4 regions of the Cupriavidus sp. 22TCCZM01-5 genome follow, and region 1 is predicted to be linked to each of the others. Evidence: predicted binding sites of a transcription regulator. Region 1 holds the regulator's gene; each other region holds the start of a gene.
What was found. The regulator FNR, encoded in region 1, switches genes on or off when oxygen is low (the NO sensors DNR and NnrR bind a similar motif). The targets are predictions, from matches to a motif close to TTGATNNNNATCAA.
Positions count from the first base shown of each region.

Region 2: a site for FNR is predicted at 3,910-3,923, ahead of AC3FNH_RS30660 (potassium channel family protein). Genes of this name have one in related genera too.
Region 3: a site for FNR is predicted at 4,750-4,763, ahead of AC3FNH_RS29610 (universal stress protein). Genes of this name have one in related genera too.
Region 4: a site for FNR is predicted at 2,449-2,462, ahead of AC3FNH_RS26000 (hemerythrin domain-containing protein). Genes of this name have one in related genera too.

Region 1 is NZ_JBYOJR010000002.1:187,624-195,490, reverse strand. Features, by position in the region: gene ccoG (cytochrome c oxidase accessory protein CcoG) at 1-868, shown strand, start outside; gene AC3FNH_RS03005 (FixH family protein) at 953-1,168, shown strand; gene AC3FNH_RS03000 (hypothetical protein) at 1,165-1,410, shown strand; gene fnr (fumarate/nitrate reduction transcriptional regulator Fnr) at 1,459-2,184, opposite strand; gene AC3FNH_RS02990 (sulfite exporter TauE/SafE family protein) at 2,264-3,019, shown strand; gene scpB (SMC-Scp complex subunit ScpB) at 3,568-4,443, shown strand; gene rluB (23S rRNA pseudouridine(2605) synthase RluB) at 4,449-6,257, shown strand; gene rimP (ribosome maturation factor RimP) at 6,540-7,028, shown strand; gene nusA (transcription termination factor NusA) at 7,025-7,867, shown strand, end outside.
Region 2 is NZ_JBYOJR010000052.1:18,960-26,826, forward strand. Features, by position in the region: gene AC3FNH_RS30630 (SAM hydrolase/SAM-dependent halogenase family protein) at 235-987, opposite strand; partial or broken gene AC3FNH_RS30635 (c-type cytochrome) at 1,318-1,564, shown strand; gene AC3FNH_RS30640 (YidH family protein) at 2,136-2,474, shown strand; partial or broken gene AC3FNH_RS30645 (ACT domain-containing protein) at 2,526-2,867, shown strand; gene AC3FNH_RS30650 (hypothetical protein) at 2,990-3,118, shown strand; gene AC3FNH_RS30655 (hypothetical protein) at 3,244-3,399, opposite strand; gene AC3FNH_RS30660 (potassium channel family protein) at 3,949-4,878, shown strand; partial or broken gene AC3FNH_RS30665 (transposase) at 5,026-5,301, opposite strand; gene AC3FNH_RS30670 (hypothetical protein) at 5,467-5,748, opposite strand; gene AC3FNH_RS30675 (hypothetical protein) at 5,834-6,130, opposite strand; gene AC3FNH_RS30680 (GGDEF domain-containing protein) at 6,554-7,867, shown strand, end outside.
Region 3 is NZ_JBYOJR010000047.1:6,151-14,017, reverse strand. Features, by position in the region: gene AC3FNH_RS29635 (response regulator) at 1-207, opposite strand, end outside; partial or broken gene AC3FNH_RS29630 (PAS domain-containing sensor histidine kinase) at 227-1,321, opposite strand; gene AC3FNH_RS29625 (MBL fold metallo-hydrolase RNA specificity domain-containing protein) at 1,546-2,904, opposite strand; gene AC3FNH_RS29620 (universal stress protein) at 2,916-3,746, opposite strand; gene AC3FNH_RS29615 (universal stress protein) at 3,785-4,624, opposite strand; gene AC3FNH_RS29610 (universal stress protein) at 4,852-5,307, shown strand; gene AC3FNH_RS29605 (DUF1488 family protein) at 5,340-5,618, shown strand; gene AC3FNH_RS29600 (CBS domain-containing protein) at 5,673-6,143, shown strand; gene AC3FNH_RS29595 (universal stress protein) at 6,154-6,990, opposite strand; gene AC3FNH_RS29590 (universal stress protein) at 7,460-7,867, shown strand, end outside.
Region 4 is NZ_JBYOJR010000034.1:74,279-82,145, forward strand. Features, by position in the region: gene AC3FNH_RS25985 (MFS transporter) at 1-260, opposite strand, end outside; gene AC3FNH_RS25990 (hypothetical protein) at 571-741, shown strand; gene tolA (cell envelope integrity protein TolA) at 987-1,775, shown strand; gene AC3FNH_RS26000 (hemerythrin domain-containing protein) at 1,792-2,355, opposite strand; gene AC3FNH_RS26005 (lysozyme inhibitor LprI family protein) at 2,664-3,470, shown strand; gene AC3FNH_RS26010 (APC family permease) at 3,586-4,956, shown strand; gene AC3FNH_RS26015 (SRPBCC family protein) at 5,132-5,536, shown strand; gene AC3FNH_RS26020 (BON domain-containing protein) at 5,646-6,722, opposite strand; gene AC3FNH_RS26025 (FMN-binding negative transcriptional regulator) at 7,003-7,632, opposite strand; gene pdxR (MocR-like pyridoxine biosynthesis transcription factor PdxR) at 7,762-7,867, shown strand, end outside.

The DNA.
Region 1 (7,867 bases):
GGGTCCGTGGCAGGCGTTCTGGATGCTTTTTTACGCCTTCGCCACGTGGGGGAATGCAGGCTTCATGCGCGAGCAGGTCTGCAAGTACATGTGTCCGTATGCGCGGTTCCAGAGCGTGATGGTCGACCGCGACACCTATGTGGTCACCTACGACGTCGGGCGCGGCGAGCCGCGCGGCAGCCGGTCGCGCAAGGTGGATCATCACCAGGCCGGGCTAGGTGACTGCGTCAACTGCAGCATCTGCGTGCAGGTGTGCCCGACCGGCATCGATATCCGTGACGGGTTGCAATACGAGTGCATCGGTTGCGGTGCCTGCATCGATGCATGCAACCAGGTCATGGACAAGATGGACTACCCGCGCGGGCTGATCCGCTATACGTCCGAGAATGCCATGCGCAAGGCGCTGTCGGCCGCTGCGGCGCGCAAGCGGCTGGTGCGGCCGCGGACCATCATCTACTCGATTATCTGGCTGGTGATGGTTGCAGGTTTCGTGGCTTCGCTTGCGCTGCGCACGCCATTGAAAGTGGACATCATCCGCGACCGCGGGGCGCTTGGGCGTGAGGTGGACGGGCGCTGGATCGAAAACGTCTATCGACTGCAACTCATCAATACCACCGAGGCGCCCATGCGCATCAGCGTGAAGGCCGAGAGCGACGAACTGAAGAACATGACCGTCGAGTACGATCCGGACGCGCAGGCTCTGGCGCCGACATCGAACAGGCTGGTGCCGATCCGGATTCGCGTGCCGATCGACGATGCCGCGCAAGGTACGCACAAGATCAGCGTGACAGTGACCAGCGAAGGTGCGGGGCAAGGTAGTGCGCAAATCAGGCAATCTACCAGTTTCATCGTGCCACGCAATTTGTGATGCTAAGGGCGGCACGGCGCGTCGGCGCTGTGCCGTACCAAACCGCGAGCGCCTCGATGAGGCGTTGACGAAGGGGGCAAGACGATGCAAGAAAGCAATCCGTGGTGGAAAGAGCCGTGGCCGTGGCTGCTGATGAGTGGCCCGTTGCTGGCCATGGTGGCTTGCGGCGTGACTATCTGGCTGGCTTCCACTCATCCTGACCGGCCAGTGGTCGATGGTGTGGCCCGGCATGGCCTGGTTGTCGAGAAGGTGGCAGGTGCCTCGGGCAGTGCCAAGGCACCGCAAGCGAGGCAGCCATGAGGCTGCGCTGGCTGATGTGGGTACTGTGGCCGGCGTTCCTGATGGCCGGGGTTGCCACGGCAACTGTGTTTTCCGTGGTGGACCCTGGTGACCTGAATTTCTTCGGTCAGCCGATCGAGGCCTCGCGCGAGGCGGTCTATACGATCGGTTTCCTGCTGGCCTGGATATTCTGCGCATTGTCCAGCGGACTGACGCTGTACACCATGCCGACAAAGCTCAGCGAAACGGACGAGCTGGAGTAAGAAGCGGCAGGAATTGACCGCCTTGCCACGCGAGGCGGTCAGATGGCCTCAGCAGGAGCGGCTGTAGACTTGCTTGATGCCCGCCATGTCGACTAGCTTGACGTGACGTTGACGGATCTGGATCAAGCCGGCCTCGGCAAATCGTGAGAACAGACGGCTGACCGTTTCGAGCTTCAGACCCAGGTAGCTGCCGATTTCTTCCCGGCTCATGCGCATGACGAACTCGGTCGACGAATACCCGCGGGCGGACAAGCGCTCGGACAGGTTGATGAGGAACGCGGCAAGCCGCTCCTCGGCGCGCATGGAGCCAAGCGTGACGAGCATGAGCTGGTCATGCGAGATTTCCTTGCCCATCAGGCGCAGGAACTGCTGCTGCAACGATGGCAGGTCGATGGACAGCGACTGGAGATCGGCCAGGCGAACGACGCATACCTCCGTGTCTTCGAGCGCGGTGGCATCCGAGGCGTGCTGCATCTCTCCCAGGCCGTCGAGGCCGACCACTTCGCCTGGCAAGTGGAAACCGGTGATTTGCGAGCGGCCGTCTTCCGTGGTGACATGCGTCTTCAGGGTGCCGAAGCGAATGGCATAGACCGCAGTCAGCGGATCGCCCATGCGGTAAAGGGTTTCGCCCTTGTGGACACGGACACGTTCCTGCACCAGGGTGTCCATCTTCTGCAGGTCCTGCTGGCTCATGCCCACCGGCAGGCACAATTGCCCCATGCCGCAAGTGGAGCAACGGGGCGACATCTCGGTGACGGGGATGGATGTTAGCAATTGGAACCTGCAGTATTGGAGCGGCGAGGGCGCAATACGTGCATTTTAACGCGCGATGTGATGCGGTAGGGAGTTGCAGTTGACTTTTGGTGTGCTACTCAGTGTTTTCATGCTCGCCTTGCTAGGGGGCTTCCACTGCGCTGCCATGTGTGGTGGCGTAGCGCTGGCTGTCGAGCAACGCGCCGCCGGCGTACCCGTTGCCGTTGTGCGGCGCCCACAGGACTGGCTCGTGGAGCTCCTTGTCATGCATGTCGGGCGTATTTCCACCTACATGCTGCTTGGTGCGCTGCTGGGCGCCTTGGGGGCGACGGCCTGGCGTCAGGACTATCTGCCCGTTCAGCGCTGGCTGTTCGGAGTCGGCAGCGCCTTGCTGCTACTGTCTGGCTGGCGCTTGATACGCGGCGAGGCCTTTACCATCGTGTGGCTGGAGCGCCTCGCGGCGCGTGCGGTTAGCGCCAGTGCCGCCGGCATGGCTCGATTGGGCAGAAAGACGACGGAAGCCAAGGCTCGGCGGGGCGGCCTGGCACGCCGCTATGGGATGGGATTGGCTTGGGGTTTGGTGCCCTGCGGCATGGTTTATGGGGCCCTGGCCCTTGCATTGCTGGCCGGAAATGCGCCCTCGGGGGCGCTGGTGATGGGCGCCTTTGGCCTCGGTACGTTGCCTAATCTGCTGGCGCTGTCGAGCTTTTCGGGGCTTTTGCGCGCCTGGTCGCGCCGGAGCTGGGTAAGGGTCGGGGCCGGCTTGGCCGTCATGGCATTCGGTGCATTGGGAATCGGCCGAGCGGTGTTGTTGCCACATTCCCTGGCAGAGCATGGGTTCTGCCTGGTGTTCTGAAACCACTCCATACGCTCTGGCGCCGCGCGGTGGTTGCAGGTGTGGGCTGGAATGCCATACAATCATCTCCATTGCGGTATCGCGCGGCGTGGTTCCGAGCGGCGCCCGGCAGCCCTTCCAAAAAGGGGGCGCGCCCAGGGTTTCGGGCAAAGCGCCGACAATTCGGCACCGAACCTTTCCGCAGTCCATCCGGTTCACAATATCTGTTCAAAAGTCCGGCTGGCTTTGCGGCCGTGGTGCAGTCATTGCTGGCCTTGCTTCCGATATCCGTTTTTCTTGCGGCCGAGGCGGACTTTAGCCGGAGGCCATGTCTGCCCATATGGGCGCGTGCAAGAGGTTCGTGCACTGGTACTTGCCGGTGACCGGGCAATCTCCTGCCGGAACACACCCGGCAAATCGATGCAACAGAAGATGCACGGCCTCGAGGCGAAGAGCTTTCGGGTTTGCTGCGCGACGAGATGGCGGTGGCAATCGCACCGCTGAATCCACAATGTCCAGGGCTCCGGGTTCGTCCGGGAGCAGGTGCAAAGACAGGCTGCACACCCAACATGAATACCCAAGAGGCGAAAATCGTCCTCGAGACTGCGCTGATCTGTGCGCAGGAGCCCCTGCGCGTGAGCGACCTGCGTCGGCTGTTTGCCGATGATGTCGGCGCTGACACGATTCGGGCCCTGCTTGATGAATTGCGCCAGGACTGGCGCCAGCGTGGGGTCGAGTTGGTGGCGTTGGCCAGCGGCTGGCGTTTCCAGAGCCGACCGGAGATGCGGGAATACCTGGATCGCCTTAATCCCGAGAAGCCGCCCAAGTATTCCCGAGCGGTCATGGAGACGCTGGCGATCATTGCGTACCGGCAGCCGGTGACGCGCGGCGACATCGAGGAGATTCGCGGCGTGACGGTCAGCACGGAGGTGGTCAAGAAGCTGGAAGACCGCGGCTGGATCGAGGTCATCGGTCACCGCGATGTGCCAGGCCGGCCAGCGCTCTATGCGACCACCAAGGCATTCCTCGATGACCTTGGGCTGCGTACGCTGGATGAGCTGCCGCCGCTCGAGGACGCCCAGGCGCAGGCGCAGGCGGCGCTGCTGGACCAGCAGGCGATTGATTTTGAAGAGATGGCAACGGCGCGGCCGGCGGCCGGCGACGAAGAGGCCTTCCCTGAGCCAGAGGTGGCTTCGCCGGCCGGCGCAGCCGTTGATGTAGCTGAATCCGCTTTGGTGGCTGGCGACGAGCCGGCAGACGAAGCTGGGGTTGTCGAGCAGGCCTGCGCCGATGCCATGCAAGTGGCGGATCTCGCGTCGGCCGTGACCGAGGCAAATGGCTTCCATGTCGAGAGCGCGCCGGACAAGCAGGACGGCGGTAATTCTTCCGGCGACGACGCTGCGCCGCCGCACGCGAGCGAGCACGACGAGCGCGTGCCCAACTGAACAATATGCAATATCCGATAGTGAATACTTTGTCTGATTCCGTTGAACATGACACCCGGGCAACCGGGACGCCGGCTGCCGATGGCGCAGCAGACTCCGGGTCAGGCACCGATACGGCGCCGCGCAGGAAGGGCCTGAGGCGCGGCTTGCGCAACCTGGTGGCTTCGCGCCGGCAGGCGGGCCAGGATCGAGACGCCAATCGTACCGAGGGTGCCGAGTCTGGCGCTCCGGGCGGGGCGGGCGAGAGCAAGGCGGCTGGCGAGCCAGGTGGGCGTGCCGCCCCGCGCGGTCGCGGCAAGCGCAAGCCGGTCAAGGCAGAGGGCGCGGCTGAGCGAGAAAGCGGCCAAGCGGGACCGGATCGCGGCGAGAAGGCGGAGCCGGCGGGCCGCAGGCGCAAGCCGCAGGGGCAGCGTACCGCCAGGGCTGTGCCGGAAGGCGACGTCCAGTCCGCAGGTCGACAGCATGGCCAGCGCAAGGGCGGCCAGCCTCAACGGAAGGGACATGCCGGCGCCGACAAAACCAGTGCGACCAGCGAAGACCTGTTCCGGTTTGTGATCTCGGACCAGTACGACCAGGAAGACACTGTCATCCCGCGCACCAAGGCAAAGCCGGTGCGTGAGTTGTCCGCGGACGACGATGCGCCGAAGTTGCACAAGGTCCTGGCCGAAGGCGGCCTGGGCTCGCGCCGGGAAATGGAAGAGCTGATCCTGCAGGGGCGTGTTTCCGTCAATGGATTGCCCGCGCACATCGGCCAGCGGATCCTGCCAGCCGACCAGGTCCGTGTGAATGGCAAGCTGATCCATCGCAAGGTTTCTTCCAAGCCGCCGCGCGTGCTGCTGTATCACAAGCCAGCCGGCGAGATCGTCAGCCAGTCAGACCCCGAAGGCCGTCCGACCGTGTTCGACAGCCTGCCGCGCATGAAGACCGGCAAATGGGTCGCGGTGGGTCGTCTGGATTTCAATACGGAAGGTCTGCTGATTTTTACGACTTCGGGGGATATTGCCAACCGCTTCATGCATCCGCGCTATGGCGTGGAGCGCGAGTATGCGGTGCGTACGCTGGGCGAACTGGCTGAGGCTGACCGCCAGCGCCTGCTGCATGGCATCAAACTCGATGACGGCGAAGCCAACTTCCTGCGCATTGCGGATGGCGGTGGCGAAGGTGTCAACCAGTGGTATCACGTAGCGCTGACCGAGGGTCGTAACCGCGAGGTGCGCCGCATGTTCGAGGCGGTCGGCCTGACTGTGTCGCGCCTGATCCGCACGCGCTACGGGCAGTTTCTGCTGCCGCGCGGGTTGAAGCGCGGCCGTTGGCAGGAGCTGGAGGCAACGGAAGTCAAGGCGATGATGACTGCCATCGGCCTGAAGCTACCCACTAAGGGCGAGCAGGGTGGCAAGGGCGCGACAAAGGTCGGGGGGCGCAAGCAGCGCACCGAGGCGGCGATCGCGGGCATGCCGATGCATACGGGCATGGACGGTCTGCCGCGTGTCGACAAGGGTGGCGCGGGCCGCGGCCAGCCCGATCCGATGCGGACTTCGATGGGCTACATCAGCCATGGTCCCACTGTGCTGACATCGCATGCAGCCAATCTGGGTGGCGCGCGCGGGCAGGGTGGTGGACGCGCCGGCGCCGGGCGCGGCGGCGCCGGGTTGGGCGGCCAAGGCCGGCCGCAGCGCCGGGGCGGCGATGTCAATGGCAATGTGATGCCAAAGGCGGCCAAGGGCGGCGGTGGTGGCAATCGCTCGGGGCGCGGCAAGGGCGGTGGCACCGGTGGCGGTGGCAACCGCGGTGGCAATAGGGGCGGAAACCGCTAAGAGTCATCCCCGGCCGCCAGAGGCTGCCGGGGCTGGATTGCGCGCCGATACATGCCCTTTTGCCTTTTGGACATAATCTGCGTATAATCCAAGTCTATTCAAAAAGTCATCCTCCTGGAGGATGGGCGAATGATGGGCATTGTGCCCATTTTTTTTTGGTTCGCTCGTTTGACGCATACGCGCCGGAGGCTGACTGGCAGGTGGCTGCTGTGCCCATGTCGTCCCAGGCGGGGCAGGCAAGCCAGCCTGCCCTGGTGTTGATGGCCATTACTTGGGAATACAGTGCATCTGGCAGATTTGATCGAAACCACCCTTAACGGCATGGGATATGAGCTGGTTGAGCTCGAACGTGCTCCGGCCGGACTGTTGCGTGTCTATATCGATCAGCCTGAAACCGGCATCGTCATCGAAGATTGCGAGAAGGTGAGCCGGCAGTTGACACACGTGTTGACTGTCGAGAACGTTGATTACGAACGGCTCGAAGTCTCCTCGCCGGGGTTGGACCGGCCGCTGAAGAAACTGGCTGACTATGTCCGCTTTGCCGGGGCAGAAGCGCGCGTGACGCTGCGCCTGCCCGTCAATGGACAGAAGAACTTCACGGGCATTCTGCGCGAGCCGACTGGCGATGCTGGCGCCGAGAAGGTCGGGCTGGAGTTCGAGGGCAAGGACGGTCCGGCGCTGCTGGAATTCACTGTATCTGATGTCGACAAGGCGCGCCTGGTGCCGGTGATCGACTTCAAAGGAAATCAAAGAAAAGGGAACAAGCAATGAGCCGCGAAGTTCTGTTGCTCGTCGATGCGCTTGCGCGTGAAAAGAACGTCGACAAGGATGTGGTATTCGGCGCGCTGGAGGCTGCACTGGCCTCGGCGACCAAGAAGCGTTTCGAGGAAGACGTGGATATCCGTGTCGCGATCGATCGCGAATCGGGCGAGCATGAGACATTCCGCCGCTGGCTTGTCGTTCCTGACGAACAGGGCCTGCAGGAGCCGGACAAGCAGATCCTGCTGTTCGAAGCACGCGATGAGAACCCGAACATCGAGCTGGACGACTATGTCGAGCAGCAGATCGAGTCGGTCGAATTCGGCCGTATCGGCGCGCAGGCGGCGAAGCAGGTGATCCTGCAGCGCATCCGCGATGCCGAGCGCGAGCAGATCCTGAACGACTACCTCGAGCGTGGCGAGAAGATCATGACCGGCACGGTTAAGCGCGCCGACAAGAAGGGCCTGATCGTCGAATCCGGCCGCGTAGAAGCCCTGCTGGCGCGCGACCAGATCATCCCGAAGGAAAACCTGCGCACTGGCGACCGTGTTCGTGCGTATATCCTGAACGTGGATCGTGCGGCACGTGGTCCGCAGATCGAACTGTCGCGCACCGCGCCCGAGTTCCTGATCAAGCTGTTCGAGAACGAAGTGCCCGAGATGGAACAGGGCCTGCTCGAGATCAAGGCCGCAGCCCGCGATCCGGGTGTGCGTGCCAAGATCGCCGTGGTGGCGCACGACAAGCGTATCGACCCGATCGGTACCTGCGTGGGCGTGCGCGGCACGCGCGTGACCGCCGTTCGCAACGAGATCGGCGGCGAAGCCGTGGACATCGTGCTGTGGTCGGAAGAT
Region 2 (7,867 bases), on a different contig from region 1:
GGTATCAGGAAGCCTCGTCCTGGCTCACCGAGTTCGCGAGCGATCTCCAATGCGGCCTGTTCCCTTCTATTATGGGATGTGCCGAGGACAATCCGTGCGCCGAGAACTGTACCGCTCCGAGTGAGTTAACAATCATGAAGCCCGCACCGAGGGCGCGATCGTCTATCGCACTTTCCTACTTCGGCCGGCTGCTGCATGAGCGCTGGGCCGGACGCCACGGAAGTTGCCATGGTCCTACTTCTCCAACCCGCCGCTGGTCCCGGCCACGTGAACTGGATTCCCGACACGCGCACCAAGCTGTGTCGCGGCGCTACCGCGACTCACTGCTATCTCTACCAGCCCGATCGAGTTCTCATACCAGAAGGCTTGACCAGCCTGAGCATCGGAGAAGACCCGGGCATAGGCAACATCGCTTTCTGCAATTGCTAGCCGCGCGGTCCTGGGTACCGCACCTACTCTCAGCCCGGTCAGCGCATTGCCATAGTGATCAATGTAAATAACTTCGGCCAGATCGTCCGCACCCAACCGCACACACAAGCCAGCGGCTTCCTCCAGCTTGTCGGCAGGCAGGTCGCCACGGCTGAGCCAGGCTGCCATCGGGGCGAACAGGTCCCGTCCATGGAAGGAAGCGGAGAGCGTTGCGGGCCGCCATGTAATGCGCCAGGTTCGGGTGTGCGCCGCGCGCGCGGCCACCACCGAGAGCAATCCGTTGTCGGGTCCCACAAACCACTGCCCATCGGCTTGCAGCACGACCGCGTACCGCTCGCCGCCAACGCCGGGATCGACGACGGCCAGGAAAACTGAATCGGGCGGGTACCAGCTTCGAAGCGCAGCGAGCAGATGCGCCCCTGCTCTCGGGTCGCAATTCGGGGCGGTGTGGAGCACATCGACAATGGTGGTGCCGGCCGCCGCATGCCGCAGTAAGGCAACCTTCAACTGCCCGACATAGATGTCATCAGCCCCAAAGTCAGTAAACAGCGCGATCATCTCACAGCCTCCTTCCAACCCGGCGTCGCCCAGCGAAGGACTTATCGCGCGGAGGGGAGGACGCTCGTACACCGAAAGTCCACCCTTCTCCAAATAGGCCATTGAAGCATAGGTCCAATACGGGATCCGAGACAGTTCAACGCGCGCTCCTGCGGCGTAGTTCGGGGACAGCCGGCCCTAGCATTTGGGCGGTGCCGGTAGAAAAATACCCAATAATCAATGGTTGCTACCTTGTCTTCCCCTGATAAATGCACATACTCCTTGCGGCACTTTTGTGCCATGCTCGTTGCGGCGGCTCGAATGCGTGCTTGAGCCGACTGGATTGCCCGCGCAGGCACGGTGACCGACGGTTCTCCATACGTAGGCATCTCCGCCTTCTTCCCCAGCTACACGCCGCGTGCGGGGAGGGTGATTACGCTTGAAGAGCGTATCAACGGCTGCTTCCAGCGCTCCATGAACGCCAAGCCTTTGCCTTTGGATTCTGAAGAGTTGAAAGCCATGGTGCCTTACTTCGAGGAAGAAACGCGAGACCAAACCTGAGGACAAGGTGGCTGGAAGTGGCATTGGCAAGATTAACAGAGGCCGTGGCGATGATGCTTTATTGCGGATCGCCGCGGCGGGTTCCTGCTTTGCGGCCGCCACGCAGTGTCCCCGCGCCAGAATCTTCTTAGTAGCGCGCGTCAGAAGGCTTTTTGTCCTTGGGCCAGTCGTTGACCTTTTGCGCAAAGTCCGGGCGCGGCATGTGGGAGAACTACTGCGCCACACCCGGCCCAGACGCAATAGCCCCCCTTGGTGGTCAACCCACTGGAACAGTGGTGATGTCCTGCGGGACGTCATCCCCGGGGGCGGCCACCATCAGGAATCGTCACGGATGCCAAGGCGCCGATACTGGCTGGGTTTCACGCGGCGATTGTGGGGACGGTGTTCGGGTACGGTCCTCCCGGGATGAGCAGTTTGCCCCGACCCCGACCCCGGCCCCGCAAAGCAACCGTCAGATTGCCTGACCTTGACCTGGAGATTCCCCATGACCCTCCCTTCCGATCGCGAACCTGCAGCCGCGCCAAATCCTGGCACGCAGCACGTCAGAGTCTGACGAGAAGACGCTGCAGTCGCGAACACGAACCGGACTCGCGCTAGAGCGAAGCTTTCTGGCCTTCGAGCGAACGCTGATGGCCTGGTTGCGCACCTCCCTGTCGATGATCAGCTTCGGCTTCACCCTGGCAGAGTTCTTCGTGTACCTGGGCAGGCAGCGTGGCACACCCGTTGTCGGCCGGCTTGGTGCAACATGGTCGCCGAAGAGAGTGGGAATGACGATGGTGGTAATTGGTACCGAGTGGTTGATAGCCGCGGTCGTCCAACATTGGCATCGCGTTCACGCGTTGCAACGTGAGGGCCTGGCGCAGCAGTGGAATCTGGGGTACTGGGTTGCTATCGTAATTGCCGCGCTCGGGGCCTTCGCGCTTGGCTCGATCGTAGTGGGCCCATAGATGCCCACAGCGGTCACTGATTGCCTTGAAGTTGTCCAAGTCCAACGCCAGAAGGTACTGGAGACCTTGCGCGATGCCGGCGCAGACCTGCAGTTCGCGATTGCGCGGCGCACGCCGGAGGATCCCGGCAACGGTGTCGTGTTCGTGACACCGCTGCAGAATGACTGGGAAATCCGCGCAGCGGCCCAGGTCGGCTTCAATGTCACGAACAGCCTGCATTTGGGCGGCGACCGGCCCGGCATTGTGGCAGAGCTGACCCGCGAACTTGCAGAAGGCGGCATCAATCTACGCTGATTCTCTGCCTCCGTCATTGGGGTACAGTTTGTCGCGTACGTGTCGGTCGACTCACTCGACGATGCGAACAAGCCAATGACGATTCTGGGCATGGGCTGAATCTTGCGGCGGGGCGCTTGGCTCCGATGTAGACCTGTCCCTGCGTTATGGACGCGAGGTCCGCTCATTTGAAACATTATGGAAACGGCGGATCCACTTGACTTTTGCCGGTGAGAATGCAGATGGACCAAGTTACGCAGCAGAACGCCGCACTGGTCGAAGAGGCTGCCGCCGCGGCACAGTCGCTGCGAGAACAGGCGCTTCACATGCAGCAAGCGATGGCGGTCTTCAGGACGGAGGCTGCTGCCTAATCAGATGGCGGCGCCGCACAAGTTCCCCCGCTTTTCGCGGCGGAGCATGCGGCATTGTGTTGAAGTGAGTTGCCGCTTACATGCTCCGTACGTGCGAAGCTTCTAACACCATACGGATTTTCCGTTCACGACGCACGGTTGGCGGTTTTAAGGATCGTGGCGTCACGTTTGCAATCACCGGTGAGATGATGCCCTGATGTGGGGTGCCCGCTTCGGTCGCAAACTTCCCTCAGCAAAAAAATCCAGCTTGAAGCCATTGCCGCAAAGATTGCTTGATCCATCGGTATGTTCCGGAGGAGGGAATAGTCCCGCATCGGCGGCGACGTAAGTGCACCGCGCGACGTCATGCTATGAGCGAAGGGGTAATTCGAGCCTGCGGTTAGATTTCGCATGCAACAGCGCCGCGGCTTCGAACTGCCGGCGAGGTCATGGCAGAAAACAGCCCGGCGCCCTGCCAGGGCCAGGCCAAAGTCTCCGCAGCCCGAGGGATGCCAGCCGCGGTTAATCCGTTTCTCGATCGCTGGCCGCACCTGACAGGCTCCGCGAGGGCGCAGCGACAGCGCCGGCGCCCTCGACGATCGGGGCGTGGCCCGTGTCCTCCTCGTGCAGGAGGGGCAAGTCGGAGAGGTCGACCGATAGCATAATGCTTCGCACGTTGTGCCAACCGACGGGAACGAAGTTGAACGCCCCAATTTCCCGATCAGCCCACATCCGCGATGTGCAACCCCAGGGCCGCGACGGGGTGCTTGGTGCCAACGTGAGTTGCGGCGTGAATAGTGAGGCCAAGCAAGCTGATCTATATCAATGGCACGCCAACGCTCTCGTCTAGCATGACAATCTCGGGCATGCTAATTGCCGATCATGCGTGGCGGCGCAATCAGTACTCAGGCCTCGCGTCTGCCATCGCGCACAATTTTTCTGCGGAACAAAGAGTGACCGGTAGCTTTCGCTATATCGCATTGCATGGCGTCGACCCGCACGATGATCCACGGGCGGTGCGGGCCTGGCGTTGGATTCAATGGATCCTGTTCGGACTCAGTCTGCTGGCGATTCCCGCTTTCTATCTTGATCTGGTTGCGAGTCCTCCCATTCTCTTCAGGATTGGGCGACTGCTCTACCTGATCATCTTCGCTGGCTTTGTCTCCTCGTTTTCCCTGATTTGGCTCTTGAGTCGGCGATGGAAGCAATTCCTACTTCGTAACCGCTTCGATGCTCTGCTCCTGATTGGCGCGGCAGTGAGCCTTGTCTGGGGCACCAGCACATGGTCTTCGCTCGAATGGGTGCTGCGTGCAGCCTTCATCTGCGTCGTGGGCATTCGTTCCGCGCTCTTCCTCAGGCATCTTTTCTCGCCCAACCGATTGCTATTGCTATTCGCATTGGGCGCGATGTTGCTCGCTTCCTCTGGTGCGGTGTTCTATTGGTTGGAGCCGCAGGTACATAGTTATGCGGAGGGACTATGGTTGGCATTCGAAAGCAGCGCTACCGTGGGATATGGAGACATAGCGCCGACGACGCCAGCATCGCGCATCTTCGCCATGTTCGTTGTCCTGCTCGGCTACGGCATGCTATCGCTGGTCTTTGCCAGCATTGCGGCGATGTTCATCGGTGAGGATGAGAAGCTTTTGCGTCGTGAAATGCACGCCGACATCAAGCGCCTGCACAATGAACTGGCATTGCTGCGCAAGGAACTGCACGAGTTGCGCGAAGCCGTGGACCGCGACTTGCCGGCCACCCCCAAAGAGTCGTCAAATCGCGCGTGAATGCGGCCAAGCCAGGGGCCGGAGGTCGTTTGCGAAGAACGCGCCCGGCGCACTTCGCCTTAGAAGGCCTAACAAAATGACTTCCTGAGATGACGCCAGCAGATGATGCAACAGGCGATTTTCAGGAAGGCTTCGTGGATGGCGGCGAGACGCACGTGACCAATCGATGCGGTCGGCCGCACGCAGCTTGGCTAGCAGTACCTCGTGCAGGCGATCCCAAACACCGGCCTTCTGCCAGGCGTGCAGTCGTCGCCAGCAACTCATCCCGGAGCCGCGGCCCATTTCCTTGGGCAGCATCTCCCAAGGAATGCCGGACTGCAGGACGAAAAGAATGCCGGTGAGCACGGCCCGATCGTCTAGCGGCTTGCGCCCGGGATAGCGGGTGCGCCGAGCTTTCGGTGGCGGCAGTAGTGGCTCGATCACATCCTGTCCGGCTGCCGCGTTGCGTTTGGAGACCGCGCCAAAGCGGCGGCAAGGTGCTCGGTGCGATGCTTTGGATACTTCCAAGGCGCCGCGAAAACTGACGGCGGCAATCTGGAAGGCTTTGATCAGGAGATGCGCGTGCCGCGACGTGGCTTGGGCGAGTCGCTACTTATGTCGCGTGCTGGTGGCGACGGTTCTGGGAGCTGGATTCACCGCAACTGCATCGACTGTCAGGGAGTCCGGCACCTCGACCTCGCGGATGCCGACGCCTTGGACAGCAACCACGGCGCCTGGAAAAGCGCGGCCATCCGGCTCTTTCGCCAGGATATTCGTGCCTTGGACGTGAAAACTCACGCTCAAGGTCCATAGCCCCCTATGAATGCCGTGGTGGCGAATCAAAATAGTCGCGAACTCGAGCGGGCCATTGATGAACGTGGTGGCGGCCATGGAAGAGCCTCGGAGAAACAATGGCAGTTACCATTCAACCATGGGCCGCCTCAACCGGAAAGACGTCCGCCCAAGGGTCGTCGCTTTACAAGACTGCATAATCCAGCGGGAATAGGTCTTTGATAGGCTTCGGGTACTGGAACAGCGCTTCCAGCTCGCCAAGATCACCCACCCGGAAAGCTTCCACCAGCCTTGGCGCGTCCGACGCGTCCTTACCGTACGCGTAGTAATAGCGCGTGCCGTCCCACGTCAGGGAGGCGGCCTGGTACGGCCCCGTGACGCCAGGGATGATGCTGTAGTGCTCGCAAGCCGCCTGTGCTTGGCGAAGGTACTCCGCCTCGGTCAAGCGCGTCACTGCTGCAGCAAACGGGAATTCTTTCATTCTCGAGTTCATAATCGAGGCAATTGCGAAATATGTGCTCAGTAACCTATCTTAGGTTTTGATGATTATTGCGGTCACCAACGGGGACGGCAATCGGAAGGCCAAAAAAGAAACTCACGCGCACTGTGGATTCGAGGAAGTTTCAATCAGAGCTGCAAACATAGAAGCAGAGAAAGCCCGTGGCTGAACTATCTTAGCGATGATGGACCGTTCCGTCGCCCCCGGGCACGATGGTGCTCTAGCTCATACCTGCGTCGAGCCTGCCTTGTCCAGTCTTGCCAGCGTGCGCACCAGCCCGCCGCTTGAGGAAATGCCGGATAAGAGTTAGGGGATCGCAGAGTTCCTGGAAGTGAGCAAGAAGAGAGGAGACCGGTCATAGAAGAGCAAGCGATCAATGGCTTTGTAACCGCCGGGAGAAAGCATATGAGCGCAAGCACGATAATTGAAGAGCCGGCATCAGCAATCCATTTCGTGACCAAAGCCTATTCAAATTTCTTGATTGTCGGCTTTGCTCTGATCCCGGCTTACCTTATTTCATACCTGTTCTTCTTTCAGGACGCAACTCTGAACTATGAGAGTCACCTGTTCCACGAAGTTGCAATCACCGCAGCAACACTTGAAGGTCTTTTCATTACGTATGTGACGTGGCGTTGTTACCAGTCTTCAGGTGAGCCGCTGCTAAGATGGCTTACATTGGGTTTTCTCGGATTCGTGATGATTTACGTGTTGCACGGCGCGTTCACAAGGCTGGCTCATGACCACATCTGGCTGTTTCTGCTCTATGGGCCGGTTTCCCGCCTAGTCATGTCCATGCTACTGCTGGTCGGGCTGCTCTCGTTTGACCGAAAAGCCGATTCCGTTGAAATACGCAGGAAGCCACGAGGCTGGTTGGGTTGGATCTCCGCATTTATTTTTATCGATCTACTGGTTGCGGTTGTGGCCAACTCCCACATGGCAGGCCATGTCGCTGTGCGCTTGTCAATCGAAGGTGGGGCGCTGTTCTTCTCCACCCTGAACGTCGCGGCCCTGATTATCCGGCGTATTCGCTCACCACTCATGCTGATTTTCGGCATCTCGGTGACTGCTTTCGCCCTGTCTTCGGTCGCATTCATTCTTGGTCGCCCATGGAACCATATGTGGTGGCTGGCCCACGCGATTTTCGCCGGAGGCTTTTTTCTGTTGAGCTATGGGGTTGTCCAAGCGTTTCACACCACGCGTTCGTTCGCGACCATTTATAGCCAGGAAGAACTGATGGCTCGCCTGAAGGCTGCCATGGCCAGTACGGAAGGTGCGCTTCAGGAGCTAAAACGAACCAACCAGAAGCTGGAGCATCTTGCCGCGACCGACCCGCTCACCGGGGTTGCGAACCGCCACTCGTTCTTCGAGCGTATTGAAGCTGAAATTGCACGTGCCAACCGAGAAAGCGAACCGTTTTCTCTCCTCGCGCTCGACCTGGATCATTTCAAGCAGATTAACGACTACTACGGACATCAGATCGGCGACAAAGTCTTGCAGGAGGTCGTGCAGCAATGCTGCGATGCCATCCGGCCGTATGACGGCGTCGCGCGTGTGGGCGGAGAGGAATTCATGGTGCTGCTACCCAAAGCTGCCCTAGCGGTCGCGCATTCGATCGGCGAGCGCATCCGGTCAGCCATAGAATCCGCCGTGTTTGAAAGCGCGGTTGGGCGGAAAGTCGGGGTCACGCTTACGGTCAGCATCGGCGTCTCCCAGTTCGGG
Region 3 (7,867 bases), on a different contig from region 1:
CAGCAGCCGGATCAGCTCGAGTCCGCTGCGGCCCGGCATCGACAAATCCAGCAGCAGCACCTGCGGCGCGCAATCCCGCACCAGCTTGAGCACCTGCGTGCCGTCCGCGGCCTCGCCGGCCACCTCGAACCTGCCGGCGCGTTCCAGGATATGCTTCAGCCCGTCCCGTACCACGGCGTGGTCGTCTGCAATGAGTACGCGGATCATCTCAGGCCCCTTTCCATTGTGGGATCCTTACGGTCAGGCAGAACCCCGCACCCGGCACGCTGTCGATCGCCACCGTTCCGCCAAGCAGGCGTGCCCGCTCGCGGATCCCGAGCAGCCCCAGTGACTTGCGTGGCCCTCTGCCGGATGACTGCTTGTCCCAGCCCGCCCCATTGTCCTGTACGCGCAACTCGATCTGGCCATCCACTTGCGCCAGGTGAACGCTCACGGCCGTTGCATTGGCGTGCCGCACGGCATTGCTCAATGCCTCCTGCACGATACGGAACATGGCAATCGCGGTTTGCTCGGGAACATCGGCATCCACACCGTCCACGATCACCGGCAATCCATAGCGCTTGGAGAAATCCGTGGCCAGCCACTCGATGGCGGTCAGCATGCCCAGTTCGTCCAGCAGTGCCGGACGCAGGTCACTGGCAATGCGGCGAACCGACGCCACGGTATCGTCGATGACATCGTTCATGGCGGCGATGTCCCCGAGCAGACCCTGGGTGTCCCTGCCTTCCGCGACATCGGCGCCAAGCATGGCCATGTCCATTTTTAACGCACTGAGCCGCTGGCCAAGATCATCATGGAGTTCGCGTGCGATGCGCCGCTTCTCCTCCTCGCGCGCGGCCAGGATGCTGCCCGAAAGCTGCTGCAGTTCCTCGCGTGAGCGGCGCAACGCCTCGTCAGCGCGTACCCGTTCGGTAATGTCGCGCAGCATCACGGTGTAGAGCTTCGTGCCACCATCGATCGTCTGCGAGATGGACGCCTCGATGGGGAACTCGCTACCGTCCCGGCGCATGGCATAGAGCGCCCGTTGCCGCCCCATCTGCCGGTCAGAGATACCAGTGATGCCGAACCGACGCACATGCGCTTCATGGGCAGCCCGGAAGCGCTCGGGAATGAAGTCATTGAGGTGCCGGCCGATCGCTTGTCCGGCTGGCCATGCGAACAGGGTCTCCGCCATCGGGTTGAACAGCACGACGCGCTGCGCGCCGTCGACAGAGATGATGGCCTCCATGGACGAACGGATGATCCCCGCCAGCCGTGCCTGGCTTGGGCCCGCCCGGCGAAGCTGGCGCCCGGCGGCAAGCCGCGTCCCGCGCATCCTGATCGTATGAGGGGTCTTGCCCTTCGCCATGTCTGGTGCCCTGAGCGCACATTCCGGTTCCTATTGAAGGCACTATAGAAGCACGCCAGCGGAGTGCAACCTGCGCCTGCGCGAATACGTGGGGCCGGAATCCGGCGGCCCGCGAAACGTTCCTCAATCCGGTTCCAGGAATCTCGCAAGCAGTTTCCGGCTGACGAAGGTCAGCAGGAGATAGCCTGCCAGGCGGCTCAGTCCAGGCGATAGGCCTTCCGATACTCCGGCATCGTCACCTGCCAACCCAGGCCCCGTTCCACCCGCTGGCGCAGCGCATCGCTGGCATCCGGCTCGCCATGGACAATGAATACGCGCCGTGGCTGCACATGGAATCCGCCGAGCCAGGTCATCAGTTCATTCGCGTCCGCGTGCGCCGACAGTCCCTGAATCTGCGCAACGGCGGCGCGGATTGGAACGTCCTTGCCATGGATACGCAGTTCGCGCTGTCCGCCCGCAAGCGCCGCGCCGCGCGTGCCGGGGGCCTGGAAACCTGACAGCAGGATGGTGCAGCGCGGGTCGGTGCCAAGACTGGCCAGGTGATGCAACACGCGCCCGCCGGTCGCCATGCCGCTGCCGGCCAGGATCACCTTGGATGTGTGGTCCTGGTTGAGCCAGGCTGACTGTTCCATGCTTTGCACCGGGATCGGCAAGGCGCATACCGCTGCGCAGGTCGCGCGATTGATCCGGAGTTCGTCAGGATGCAAGGCAAAGATCTGGGTCGCATCGATGGCCATCGGGCTGTTGAGGTAGATGGGAATGTCGGGCATGCGCCTGTCCTCGATCAGCCGATGCAGGCAGTACAGCAAGGCCTGCGTGCGCCCAACCGCGAAGGCCGGGATAACCAGGCTCCCGCCCCGGCCCAGCGTGTTGTCGACAACCTTGGCCAACGCATCCAGCGGATTCTCGTCCGGATGGACGCGGTTGCCGTAGGTCGACTCGACCAGCAGGCAGTCCGCCTGGCGGACGAATTCCGGAGGCCGCATCACGATGTCTTGCTGCCTGCCCAGGTCGCCCGAGAAAACGATGCGCTGCCCGGCCACGTGCAGTGTCACCGCAGCGGCGCCAATGATGTGCCCGGCGTGGTGGAACTCCGTTTCAATATCCGGCGTGACCGCAAACCGCGCACCAAATGGCTTGGGCTCAAGCCGGCGCAGCGCACGCGCGGCATCTGCGCTGGTGTAGAGCGGCAGGGCCGGCCGATGGCGCGAGAATCCCTTGCGATTGGCATAGGCTGCGTCCTCCTCGGCAAGCGCCGCGCTGTCGGGCAGCAGGATGCCGCACAGTTGCGCGGTTCCCATGGAGCAGAACACCGTGCCGCGAAAGCCGTTGCGCACGAGCAGCGGCACATAGCCGCTGTGGTCGATATGCGCATGCGTCAGGATCACGGCATCCAGGTTGGCGAGGTCCACGGGGAGTGGCTCCCAGTTGCGCAATCGAAGCGACTTGAAGCCCTGGAACAGCCCGCAATCCACCATGACGCGGCTGCGTCCAGTGTCGAGTACGTATTTCGAACCTGTGACGGAGTCCGTGGCACCGAGGAATAGGAGCTCCACTTCGCCCCCTTTCAATGGGAAAGCAGCAGCGGCACCGGACAAGCGCGCATCAGGCTACGGGTCGTCCCGCCCATGATCAGCTCGCGGACACGCCAGTGACCGTAGCCACCGGCCACCAGCATCCCGGCGTCCAGCGTCTGCAATGCTTCGAGGATCACGGTCCCGACCGGCTCCGCGGTTTGTTCGGTATGGACCCCGGCAATGACGCCATGCCGCATCAGATAGTGCCTCAGGCCGGCAACTGGCTCGCTGTTCGCGTCCGGGCTTCCCTTCTCGTCCCAGACGGCAAGAATCGTCACCTTGCCGGCACACAGCAGCAGCGGCATGGCGTCGGCGACCGCGCGTGCCGCTTCACGGCCGCCATCCCAGGCGATTACCACATGTCCGCCGTGCAGCCGCGCCGGTTGTGGCGGCACGAGAAGCACCGGGCGGCCGGCATTCAGCAGCACCTGCTCCGCGATCCGCTGCATCTCGCTGTCCCCGGGGGGCAGCATGCCTGCCAGAACGATGATGTCGGCAACGCGTCCTTCCTGCGCGAGTACCCAGCCGGGTTCATCCTCCACGACATGGTGCGTGAACGGCGTGCGGTGCGCCGACCGGGCGACTGTTTCACTAAGCAGTTCGCCGGACGCGGCGGTGTGCGCAAGGCGTCTGCGGCGCGCCTGCTCGGCGTGGCTTGCGGCCTCCTCACCAGCGCGGAAAAGCGGGCCCAGACTGACGCCGGTTGCGCTGACGCCAACCAGGTGTCCGCCAAAACGCGCCGCGAGTTCGGCGGCCATCCGGATGCGCGCCTGACAGCCCGCATCGCTACCGAGCGCGACCAGCACAGTCCTGTATTCCATGGCCTGTCCTTTTCAGACGACTGGATTGGTGTTCTCCGTCAATGCGACAGAAGCACCGGTACGGTCATCGACGCCAGGATCGTACGCGTCACGCCGCCAAGGACCAGTTCGCGCATCCGTCCATGCCCGTAGGCACCCATGACGATCAGGTCCGAGCCCAGGTCCGCAGCCCGGGACAGCAACATCTCTCCCGTATCGTTGCCGGCGTCTGTCTCGATGTCATGGAGTTGCGCCTGCACGCGATGCCGGCTCAGCCACTCGACCGCATATCGCGCGGGAGAAAGCCAAAGGTCGGATGAGACGTCCGGCTTGCCCCACGAGACCACGTCCACCGACTCCGCGCGCCGCAGGAAGGGCAAGGCGTCGTGAATGGCCCGGGCAGCTTCCCGGCTGCCGTTCCAGGCAACCAGGATGGTCTTGCCAACCTTGGGAAACGCGCCCGCATAGGGCACGACCAGGGCCGGCCGTCCGCACTGCAACACCACGGACTCGACGAAATGAGGGTCGTCGAACGCCTCGTTGTCCGCCGGATCGCGCTGGCCGAGAACGATCAGGTCCGCCGCGTGGGCATCTCCCTGTACGGTAGCCGCCGTTGCCCACTCGGTCGTGCGCCACTCGGTCGGGATGACAAGCCCGTCCGTTGCGCCCAGGAATGCCTGGTGAGCCATTTCACCGGCATGACGTTGCCACTCCTTGTAGGAAGCCAGGTAACGGTCACCGTCCATCAGGTAACGGGTTGACCTTGGCTCCGGCTCTCCCAAGGCCAGCAAGCCAATCAGCGTTGCCTGATACTCCACCGCCAGTTGGACGGCGAGGTGCAGACGCTGGTGCATGTGGCGGCTGGCGTCGAGGTGAACCATGATCGTCGCGTAGTCCATGGAGAAGCTCCTTGTAGCGGCATGGCAGAGCCGCCCTTGCAATCTAGACGCCAGCGACAGCCTGGACTTGTCACACATCAAGCTTCATGGCGAAGGCCCACCGGTTGCCAGACGCAAGCGCCCGTTTGACACACATCAAGCCGGTCTTCCCCGCGCAGCCTAGCCTTGATTCATGCCGACCGGTGCCTCCGCTGTCAGCCTGGCTCCCTGTCTCGAGAGGTCTCAGCATGTATCAGCGAATTCTCGTGGCTGTCGATGGCAGCCAGTCAGCCTCGCTCGCGGTCGACCAGGCCATCATTCTTGCCAAGGCGACCGGCGCGGAAGTCAAGGCGCTGTTCGTGGTGGATGACAACGATCTCTTCCTCGACTTGAAATACAGCGATCCGACAGACCTACTGGAGAAGGTCATGACCTACGGCCAGGCGACCCTGACCAGGACAGTGGACCGCTTCCGGGCCGCCGGGATACCTGGCGTGACACACCTGATCGAGCGCACGAACACCCTCGGACTGGTCGCCGACACCATTGCCGCGGAAGCCGACAAGTGGAAGGCCGACCTGATCGTGCTCGGGACGCATGGGCGGCGTGGCTTTCGGCGCACGGTCATGGGAAGCGTGTCCGAAGGCGTTATCCGCAGGACATGCTTGCCAGTCCTTCTGACCCGAAGCGAAGCGGAACGCTGACGGGTCAATGACCTGAACGAAGGGTGGCTGTCATGAGTCAGATCGTCTTTCTCAACACCGAGCCGGCGTATTGCCCCGGAGGTCCAAGCCTGCAATGCGCGGCGCAGATCGATGGGTGTCATGCGTCATATGAGATAACAGCGGAGGCGCTGGAAGACCACTTTGGCGCCCGCTCCTATCTCCGTGAAGACCTCATCCCAGCCTTCCTGAACCATCGCAAGACGATCGAGGGAGTCGCTCGCGGCGTGTTCGAGATGACCGGCGCCTGTCACATCGTCCTGCATAGCGGGCACTTCCGGTTTGCCGCGTAGACGACGTCATGCCGCAGGCGCACAAGGGGCGAAGCGCGTGGGAGGGAACTAAAGATGAAAGTCGACGAGATCTGTTCACGCGGCGTGACTCACATTGCCATGACCGGCGGCCTTCATGAGGCTGCAAGGCTCATGCGCGACCACTGTGCCAGCGCACTGCTCGTCACGGATGGCATGCCGGGCCGGCTGTACGTCAGGGGACTGGTGACGGATCGGGACATCGTTGTCCATGGCCTCGCCGACGCCGACGGCTTCAGCGACAAGACCGTGGCCTCGGTCATGACGCAAGGTGTTCTTTCGATCGAACGGGACGCCCATGTGGGCGAAGCGCTGCGCACCATGCTCGCCCACGGCGTCCGGAATCTCGCGGTGGTAGGCGAGGACCGCGCGCTATTGGGGGTACTGTCCATCGATGAAGTCATCTGCGCGCTGGTTTCGGATATGGCCCTGGTGGCAGGCATCTTCCAGCGCGCGCGGACTGGCGACGCGCGCCATACCGAGCAGCCGCGCCTCTACCTTTTCTAGGATGCTGTTTTCAGTGCGAGAACAGCACCGGGACCGTCATCGATGCCAGCAAGGTCCGCGTCACCCCGCCCAGCACCAGTTCCCGCATGCGTCCGTGCCCGTACGCCCCCATTACGATCAGGTCCGCATCGAAATCCGCTGCCCTGGACAGCAGGAGTTCACCGATTGTCAGGTCGGATCCGCCCGGGCCATGCTCGACTCCCACGGTCACGCCTTGTTGCTCGAGAACACGTGCCGCGTGCCCCACCGGTGTGGCATCGGGACGCATTTCCTTGGCCGCAGTCGGCGCGCTCAGAATGCGCGCCTGTGCCCCCGCGATAAGTGGCAAGGCGTCATGCAGGGCTCGCGCGGCTTCGCGGCTGCCGTTCCAGGCGATCATCACGCGGGCGCCTGTCGCGGAGAAACTTCCGGCGCAGGGAACTACCAGGACAGGCCGGCCGCTCTCCAGCAGCAAGGCTTCGAGAATCTGTCGCGCGACGGGCCCCTCAGTGCCGTTCTCATCGTACTGGCCAGCCACGATCAGGCCGGCCTCGCGCGATTCACGCAGCACTGTCGACAGCGTATCGTGCTCCGCAGCGCGCCACTCGGCGCCGGCGGACAGTTGCTGTGTCGACTCACAGAATGCCTGACGCACGCGCTCCCTGACCAGCCGGCGCCGCTGCATGTCCTCTTCGACAAACTGCCTGGCATTCTCCATCAGGTAAAACCAGGCGGGGTCGGGGATGAAACCCGCAAACAGCCCTATCAGGGGACACATATTGGATTGCGCCAACTGCGAAGCCAGCGCCAGACGCTGGTCGGAAGCCTTGCTGCCGTCCAATTGAACCAGAATGCTGCTGTAGCCCATGTTCACTCCTTCACGCCAGAGCGGGCCTGACCATGACCTGGCTCCGACTACTGCCTGGCCAGGAGAACTGGCAGGCTGGTTTTCGCTCTGACCCCGCTGGCTAACGCGCAGCACCTCACAACTACACTAGGTCGCACGCGCCGCCAGGAGTTGGGCTGGATCAAGTTATTCACTGACGACTGCACTGACCAGCCAGAGTCGGGTACGCGAAGAGGGCATCGCCCAGCCACGATCGTCCTGCAAGGCCGCATCGACTGAGCACGCGGATTGACATGCATCAATGCCGGGGCGGTTTGGCTTCCTACGATCCAGTCATGGTCAGGGAGAGCGATTCCCGGCAGACGGTGTTGACCCTGCGCGGGCGGGCGAAAGCGGCAAGATCGCCTCATGGACGGGTGTCGCGCCGTACCCTATCGTTACCATGGCGGCTCGTGAACAGGCAGGGCTTCCCACTTGTAGGAGACTGAGCATGTACTCAAAGATTCTGGTTGCCATTGACGGTAGTGAGTGTGGCGAGCGGGGCCTGGAAGAGGCGATCGGCGTGGCACGCGCCTGTGACGCGGAACTGGAAATTGTTCACGTCATTGACGGCGGCTATGAGTTGGCGGAAGTGCGGGCCGGGCTGGTCAGGGAAGGGCACAAGCTTCTCGCGCAGGCACAGGCAAGAGCCGAATCAAGCCAGGTGCGCAGCCACGCGATCCTGATCGACGAGATCCTGGCGATGGGTGACGTCGGCAACCAGATCCGGAAGATCGTGGAAGACAGCCACGCCCAGCTCGTCGTGATCGGAACACACGGCCGCAGCGGGATTCGTCGCATGCTGATGGGCAGCGTGGCTGAAAGCCTCGTACGCCATTGCAGCGTACCGGTCCTGCTT
Region 4 (7,867 bases), on a different contig from region 1:
GCGCCCAGCACGGCGAGCAGCGGGGCGCCGATGACCACGCCCAGCGCATAGGCGCTGATCAGGTGGCCGGCCTGCGGGATTGAGATGGCCAGATCGCGCGCCGCGTCGGGCAGCAGGCCCATGATCACAAATTCGCCGGTGCCAATGCCGAAGCTGCCCACGCCGAGCGCGAGCAGGGCGCGGCGGCTTTGGGCGGGCGCGAGGGTCGGGTTGCTGCAGAAAGCGGGGAGCGTATCGGGTGTGCCGTGCGGAGCCGTCATGGGGAGCGCGAAGTCTTGTTGTTCCAGTCGCTGCTCGCTGGCGGGCGGGATTCTGCGTCCCGCCTCATGCGTTGCCAGCGCGCTCCGGCGCAGCGCGAGGCCGCATTGTGACGGAAAACGTCATTTCCTGCAGACAGTGCCTGATGCGCCGCACGCAGTCCGGCGAAAGCGCGCGCGGCAGCGCCTGCGTGGCGGTTGCGGCACACCGGAAGTCAGAACCCGCCTACGCGCCGGCGCGCCTGCCTCCGATGCCCCAGCGATACACCGGGATCTACATTGACCTTATCCGACTCACTGCCGGAGAAACCTTATGTCATTCGCGCTCTATCTGATCGGATTGCTGGTGCTGGTGGGCGGGATCGCCTGGGGACTGTCGGTCGCGGGCCTGGCCTCGGTCTATATCGGCATTGCATGCCTGGTCATCCTCGGCCTCGGCATCATGGCTGCCGTGTCCCGCACTCGCACCAAAGACCCTTCATAGCCACGCCCGGCCGGCGGCCTGCCTGGCGCGCCGGCGACCGGTCCCGGCCCTGGCTTCGCCGGCTATCCGGATCACTCCCGCTCTTGCGCTGCACTTCGTAGAATGTACTTGTGTCTGGGGGTGCGGCCCTTCGGGCCTGTCCTGCTTTATCGCCTGAACGGAAGCCGGACTGGCCGGGCGCGCACGTCGCATCGTAGGAGATGGCGGGCCATCCCGACGGCGAACAGCGGCGAGGCAGGTGATCCATGCAGACCGGTGCATTTCCCTTTCAGCCCGTGCGGGAACGGGGGACCTTGATTTGCTTCCTGGCAGCCTTGTTCATGCACCTGCTGCTGGGGGCGCTGCTTTATTACGGCGTGCATTGGCGCAGCACGGCGCCGGAAGGGGTTTCCGCCGAAATGTGGGACCCCATCCCGGAGGCCGTGCAGAGTCAGCCCGAGAGTCAGCCGGAAGTCAAACCGGCGCCGAGCGTGAAGCCGGTCGAACAAGAGAACGCCGATATCGCGCTGCAGGAAAAGGCGCGCAAGGCCGAGCGCGCGGCCCAGGACGAACAGAAGGCCAGGGAAAAGGCACAAGAGAAGGCGCAGCACGATGCGCAGGCGCGCGCCGAGGCCGCCCGCAAGGCCGCGCAGCGGGAGGCACAGGAAGCGCAGCGACAGGCCGCCAATGCCGAACGGGCCAGCGAACTGTCGCGCTTGCGCGCGCAGGCGGGGGGGGCCAACGCGAGTACCGGCACCGGTACTTCCGGGAAGCCTTCTTCCGCTTATGCCGAGCGCGTGCGCCAGCGGGTCAAGCCGAACATCATCTTCGCAGAGGACATCAACGGCAATCCGGCCGCCGTCGTCGCCGTGCGCATGGCACCCGACGGATCGATCCTGTCCGCCAGGCTGGCCAAGTCAAGCGGCAATTCCGGCTGGGACAACGCCGTCCTGCGCGCGGTGACGCTCTCCGACCCGTTGCCGCGCGACGAGAACGGTGTCGCCCCGCCCGAGATCCGGATCACGTTCTGGCCGAAGGACCAGGGTAGCTCGTAGCGGCGGTCGTAGGTCTCTAGCCGTGGCTGGCCATGCGCGCCTCGCTCTCGATCTGCTCGCGAAGGCTGGCGAAGCGCGGATGGACCTCCTGCCCGAAGAGCGGATCTGCGCTGGCCGGCACCGCGGTGTCGACGGCATCCCAGTCTTCCGGCGTCAGCAACTGCGCCGCGCGCGGCATGACGTACCGCTCCTCGGTCGAGAGATGATTGCGGTAATACACAAGGTACATGGCCGCGGCCGCCTCCAGTGCCGCGCGAGAACTGATCGTGTCGCACTCGGCTTCATTGAGACGCTCCAGCAGCGTTTCGCCGACTGTCGCAATCACGCGGTGCTCCTGCTGGAGACGGCCGACCACGGGGCGCATGTCAGGATCCCGTTCAAGCAGCCGTTCGTAGGCAAGATCCTCGCGCGGATGGTGAATGCGATCACCGAACGTTCGCATGTAATGGATAATCATCCCCATCAGGCTGTAATTAGGCCGCTCCCCCCGGTTGAACAGGATGACCTGGCTTTCCAGAAGGTCAAGCAGCCGGGCGAAATGGACATGGTCTTCATGCCAGGTGGAAAACGCGGTGGCCATGGCGGGGCTCCATCGATTAAGTTCGGTCGCCTTTGAGGCCACGTCGTATCGAAGCCTCGTGCTTGAACCCTATGCTTCTATCCGGAGATCATTCTGATCTGGATCAAGGGACTGCCGATGACCCCACCCCTCCGAAGCCGTCCATGGCGGGCTGGCTCCCAGTCTTCGCTCCCTTCGTATTTCGAGGAGACTCTATGCGCAGCACTGAGCACCCAGTAGTGGAGTGCGTGGGGGTTTGGCTCGTGATCCGGGATTGGCTCCGCGGGCTTTGTCTCGCCGTGCTGGTGTCCCCGGGTGTGGTGTCGGGAATGGAATTCAAGATCTACCACCAACCCCAGCTGGATCTGAAGATGATCATCGGCGCAGGGAAGATCCAGGACGGTGACGCTGACCGGTTCCTCGCCGTCGCCAGGATGGCCGGCCGTGATCGCGAGGGACTTGTGCCTCTCGTGTTGAATAGTCCAGGGGGGAATGTCGAAGCCGCGTTCCGGATGGTCGATGCCATGGACAAGGTCCGCGTCTATACTGCCGTTCCGGATAACGCAAGGTGCGCGTCCGCTTGCGCTTCCATCCTGTTTGCTTCCGGCGAGCGACGCAGCGTCGTTGGCAGCGGGCAACTGGGGTTTCACAGCTGCTACCGGCGCGACGGGAAGACCTACGCAGCGGACTCGCTTTGCAACGAGATCATCGCGGCAAACGCCATGCAACGCGGGGTGAGCCACGCCGCCATCAATCAGTTCGTCAAGCAGTATGGTGCGCAAGACATGGCGTGGGTCCGGCGCAATGTCGCTTGCCGGTCCTTGCAGGGGCTATGCAAGGCGGGGCTGCTGGAAACGCAAAGCGAGGCAAAGGCAGCGTTGATGCGCAGTTTTGATTGCAGCCAGCTTATTTCCGTTCCCGCCCAGCTGATTTGCGGCGATGCGGAACTGGCCCGCGCCGATAAGGCGCTGGCGGGACTTTACGAGCAGAAGCTGAAGGCATCGGCGAACAAGGCGCGGCTGCGTGCGGATCAGCGCGACTGGCTTCGTGATTCCCGTAACCGGTGTAGCGACAAGGCCTGCCTGCTGCAAAGCTATCGCCTGCGCATCGACGCACTGAAGCAGGCGCGCTCGTGAGCGCCTGCCAGCTGGCGGGCGGGGGCTGCGCCCGGCCGGACGCCATCCCTCTTGCCAGTCCCCCCCGCACGGAGTAAAAGTCGGTCCATCAATGCCGACCGCGAGTCGCACGCCCATGGACGAACCCTCCAAGCTCAATGCCGATTCGCTGGGCATCGTCGAGTCGGTGATCATGGGCATCGCCGGCACGGCGCCTGCCTACAGCGTCGAGATCACGACTTCGACGATCATCGGGACGGCCGGCACGCTTGCGCCGGCGAGCATCCTGGTGTGCGGTCTCGTCATGTTCGGCATTGCGTATGCATTCATCAACATGAACCGCGCCCTGGTGAGCGCCGGCACCTCCTACTCGTGGGTGAGCATGGTGTTCGGGCGCACGCTGGGCTTCTTTGCCGGCTGGGCGCTGCTGGTGCTGTGCTGCGTGTTCATGGTTTCCGCCATGATCCCGGCAGCCAACGCCACGCTGCTCATCTTCGACCGGCCAAAGATGAATAACGTGCACTACGTGACGCTGATCGCGGCCGCGTGGCTCACGGTGGTGAGCGCGATCGTGGTCAAGGGCATCAAGCTGACCAGCTACGTGCAAGTGCTGATGACGGTCATCGAAGGCGTCATCCTGCTCGCGATCATCGTCGCGAGCTTCTTCATGTTCCCGCGCGCGCCGCAACACCCGTTCTCGCTGGAGTGGTTCTCGCCCTTCGCATTCTCGCCAAGGCTGTTCGCCAACGGCGCCCTGGTGGCGATCTTCTTCTTCTATGGCTGGGACGTGACCATGAACCTGAGCGAAGAGACGCGGGACGCGAACCGCATCCCGGGCCGTGCCGCGTTCTGGTCGATGGTGTTCCTGATGGCGTTCTTCCTCGTCTTTATCGTCATCACGCTGATCGGCCTGTCGGATGCGGAGATCCAGCACTACAACACCAACATCATCTTCGCCATCGCGGAGAAGCTCTTCGGGCCCGCGTGGGGCTATGTCGCGATCATCGCGGTCTTGCTGAGCACGGTTGGCACGGTCGAGACGCAGATCCTGCAGTTCACGCGAACCCTCTTTGCCAAGAGCCGCGATGGCGCCCTCCATCCCCGCTTTGCGCGCCTGCATCCGCGCTGGCGCACGCCGTACATCGCGATCTTCTTCATCTGGATCACGGGACTCGCGCTGCTGTTCATGTCGTCCTATCTGCCGACGATCAACGTCATCCTGCACGATTCGATCACCGCCATCGGCTTCCAGATCTGTTTCTATCTCGGGCTGACCGGACTCGCCTGTGGCTGGTACTACCGCAAGATGCTGGTGCGCGGACCGTGGCTTGCCGTGAGCCACGTCATCTGGCCATCGGCGAGCGGGATATTCCTGTTCTTCATCGCGCTCTACAGCATTCCGACCTTTGACTGGGTCACCAATGTGGTCGGCATGGGAGGCATTGCCATCGGGGCCATCCCGCTGCTGCTGAATGGCAAAAATATCCGGACGACGCCCGCGGCATGAGTCACCGTTTGCCGTGCTCGCCGGTCCCGGAACCCGCCAGGGATACAGTGCCAGACTGGCGCGAGTCGAGGTACTATGCACCGCTGAACCAGCTCGGAAGGTGAGACGATCACCACCCGCTCGACATCTCCGGCGGGGCGCATGAGGGAGCAAGATTGACTAATCAGGGGAGACTATGAAGATCAAGGTAGAAGCCGCCGTGGCAGCCCCCATGGAGAAGGTGTGGCGAGCCTATACAACGCCGGCAGACATCATGCAATGGAATGCCGCTTCCGACGACTGGCATACCACTGCCGCCACGGTCGACCTGCGGGTTGGCGGCGCCTTCTCCTCGCGGATGGAAGCGAAGGACGGCAGCATGGGGTTCGACTTTGCGGGAACCTACACGAAGATCGTGGAACACCAGCTGATCGAGTATGCCTTTGGCGACCGGACCGCGCAGGTTGAATTCTCGGATGCGCCGCAGGGCGTTACGGTGCGCGTGAGTTTCGATGCCGAATCCCAGTATCCGGTCGAGCAACAGCAAAGCGGGTGGCAGAGCATCCTGAACAATTTCAAGAAGCATGTCGAAGCGCACTAGCGGCAGACGCGAGCCGGCGAAGCGCAACAAGGACCAGGCTGACGTTGGAGCGCCAGCACCTGGTCCTGGGGACGCCGCGCATTAGCGGCATCGGCGACCGGCTCCCGGGTCAGGCCCGCCAGGTGCTGCCCGTCACCTCGCCGCTGCCCGGTTGCGACGGGCTGCCGGCATCGCGGCGCACGCGGATGTCGTTGTTGACTTCGCGGACGCCATAGGTGTCATCCACCAGTTCTTCGATGTAGTACTTCTGGCTGCGGCTGTTCACCGTGCCGGACAGCGTCACCACGCCGTCCTTGACATCGACGCTGACATCGCTGACGTCGAGGCGCCGCGCGTAGCTCAGGCGCTCGCAGATATGGTCGCGGATGCGCTCGTCGGTGCGCTGGTAGCCGCGCGGGCCAGTGGGACGCTCGTGCCGTTCGGAGGTGCCGAACCAGTCGCCCACGGCTTCGCCGATGCGGCGCCCAAGGTTGTACAGCGTGCCATGTTCATCGTCGTCGCGATTGTCGTCGCGACCGTTGTCGACCTCCCAGCCGCGCCGCTGCGCCGCTTCACGGCTATAGTGCCGGCCGTAGCGCCGGTCTTCCAGCCGCTCGTCGTCCGGATCGGTCCAGTAGCGGGTGTCGCTGCGCAGGTCGCTGAAGTAGGTGTCCCGGCCGCCCTCGCCGCGGTCCGATGCGCGCGCGCGTTCCGTGCTTCGGCGCCATTCACGCTCGGCGTATCTGTCGTCGCGCTGCCAGGCCTGCGGATCGCGCCGCCATTCCCTGGCGCGCTCCCAGCCGTAGCCACCGTTCATGCCAGCACGCAGGTCGCTGCCATAGCGGCCGCCCTCGTCCCCGCGATCGCCGCCGCGGTAAGACGCCTGGGTCTCGTAGCTTCCCTGGTCGCTGCTGCCGTAGCGGTCACCATAGCGCCCGCGTGTCGGGTAGTCCGGGCGACGCGCCGCGCCATATTCGCGGTACCTGTCGTCGGTATCCTGGCGTCCATAGCGCTCGTCGGACCACCTGCGGTATGCCTCGGGCTCGCCGCCTCTCTGCCGCGCCGGTCCGCCATAACTGGTCTGCCCCGGCGTCATCCGCCGGCGCATGCGCTCGGATTGCCATGTTTCGCGTCCCGATTCGGGTTGCCAGTCGTCATCGTCCCACTGCCTGCCGCGTTCGCGCTCGTCGTCGTAGTAGTTACTCATGCTCGTGTCCTGAAAGATGGGGAATGCCCAACGCGCACGGCCGGCACGATCGCGCCCGCGTGCGCATGTGCACGTGTATCCAGGAAACGGCAAGATTCGTACCGTGTGGCAGTGTCGCCCCGTGGCGGGCGCTCGCGGCGTGTTATGCGAGCTTTTTGGGGACTTTTTGGGAGCTTTGTGGGGGCTTTGTGGCCCCCGAGGCATTGCAACGATTGCAGAGCATGTAAGGGATGCCGGGCACGCATGCGTCAAGCGCGGCGTGCGACCGTCACCGCTAGCGTCAGGACTTCGCGGTTTCCTTCATCGCCCGGGCCAGGCCAGGGTTCCCGCACATTTCAAGGCCGCGGATCGCCCCCTCGCGATCCGGTGCCTCGTGATGCTGGCTGAGCTTGCGCTTGCCTTCGAGCCGCGACAGGCGGACCTCGATGCCCACGATATGGCTCAGTTGCTCGGCTAGGTAGTCGGCGGGCGCGTCGCCCATCTTCCAGGGGTGTGGTTGACTGGCTTCGTGCTGCCGGGTCAGGCGGGCCACGACGCCGCGGACATAGTCTTCGTCGTCCCGGATATGAAGCGTGCCGTGGGCGTGCACCACCTCGTAGTTCCAGGTCGGGACACGGCGGTGCGTCTGCTGCTTGCCGGGGTACCAGTTGGGCGTGATATAGCCTTGCGCCCCGGTGAAGATCACCAGCACCTGCGATCCTTCGGCAACCTCTTGCCAGACCGGATTGGCCCGTGCCACGTGCGCTTGCAGCACGCCACACGTGCCTTGGGCGGGGTCGAACAGGAACGGCAGGTGATTGGCATCGAAGCCAGCCGCCGTATGGGTGACCAGCGTTGCCAGGGCGTGCTCGCGCATGATGCGATGCAGGGCTTCGGCGCGCGGCTCGGCAAATTGTTCGGGCAGGTACATGGGACTCCACTGTGAACGAGCGTCGTCACGGCGCGACGCTGAGCGCAAGTGTGCCGCGCATCCGGTTGGGTGGGAATAGCCAGTTTGATACCATTTAACCAGACCAGTTGATCCGGCCAGGTGACCAGGATGCCTACTGACAAGCGTGGCCGTGGCGGCCTTGGCCGAGCCTTGTACGACGAATTCCGTGCGCGTATCGCGGATGGCACCTACCCCGTTGGTGCGCAGCTCCCAT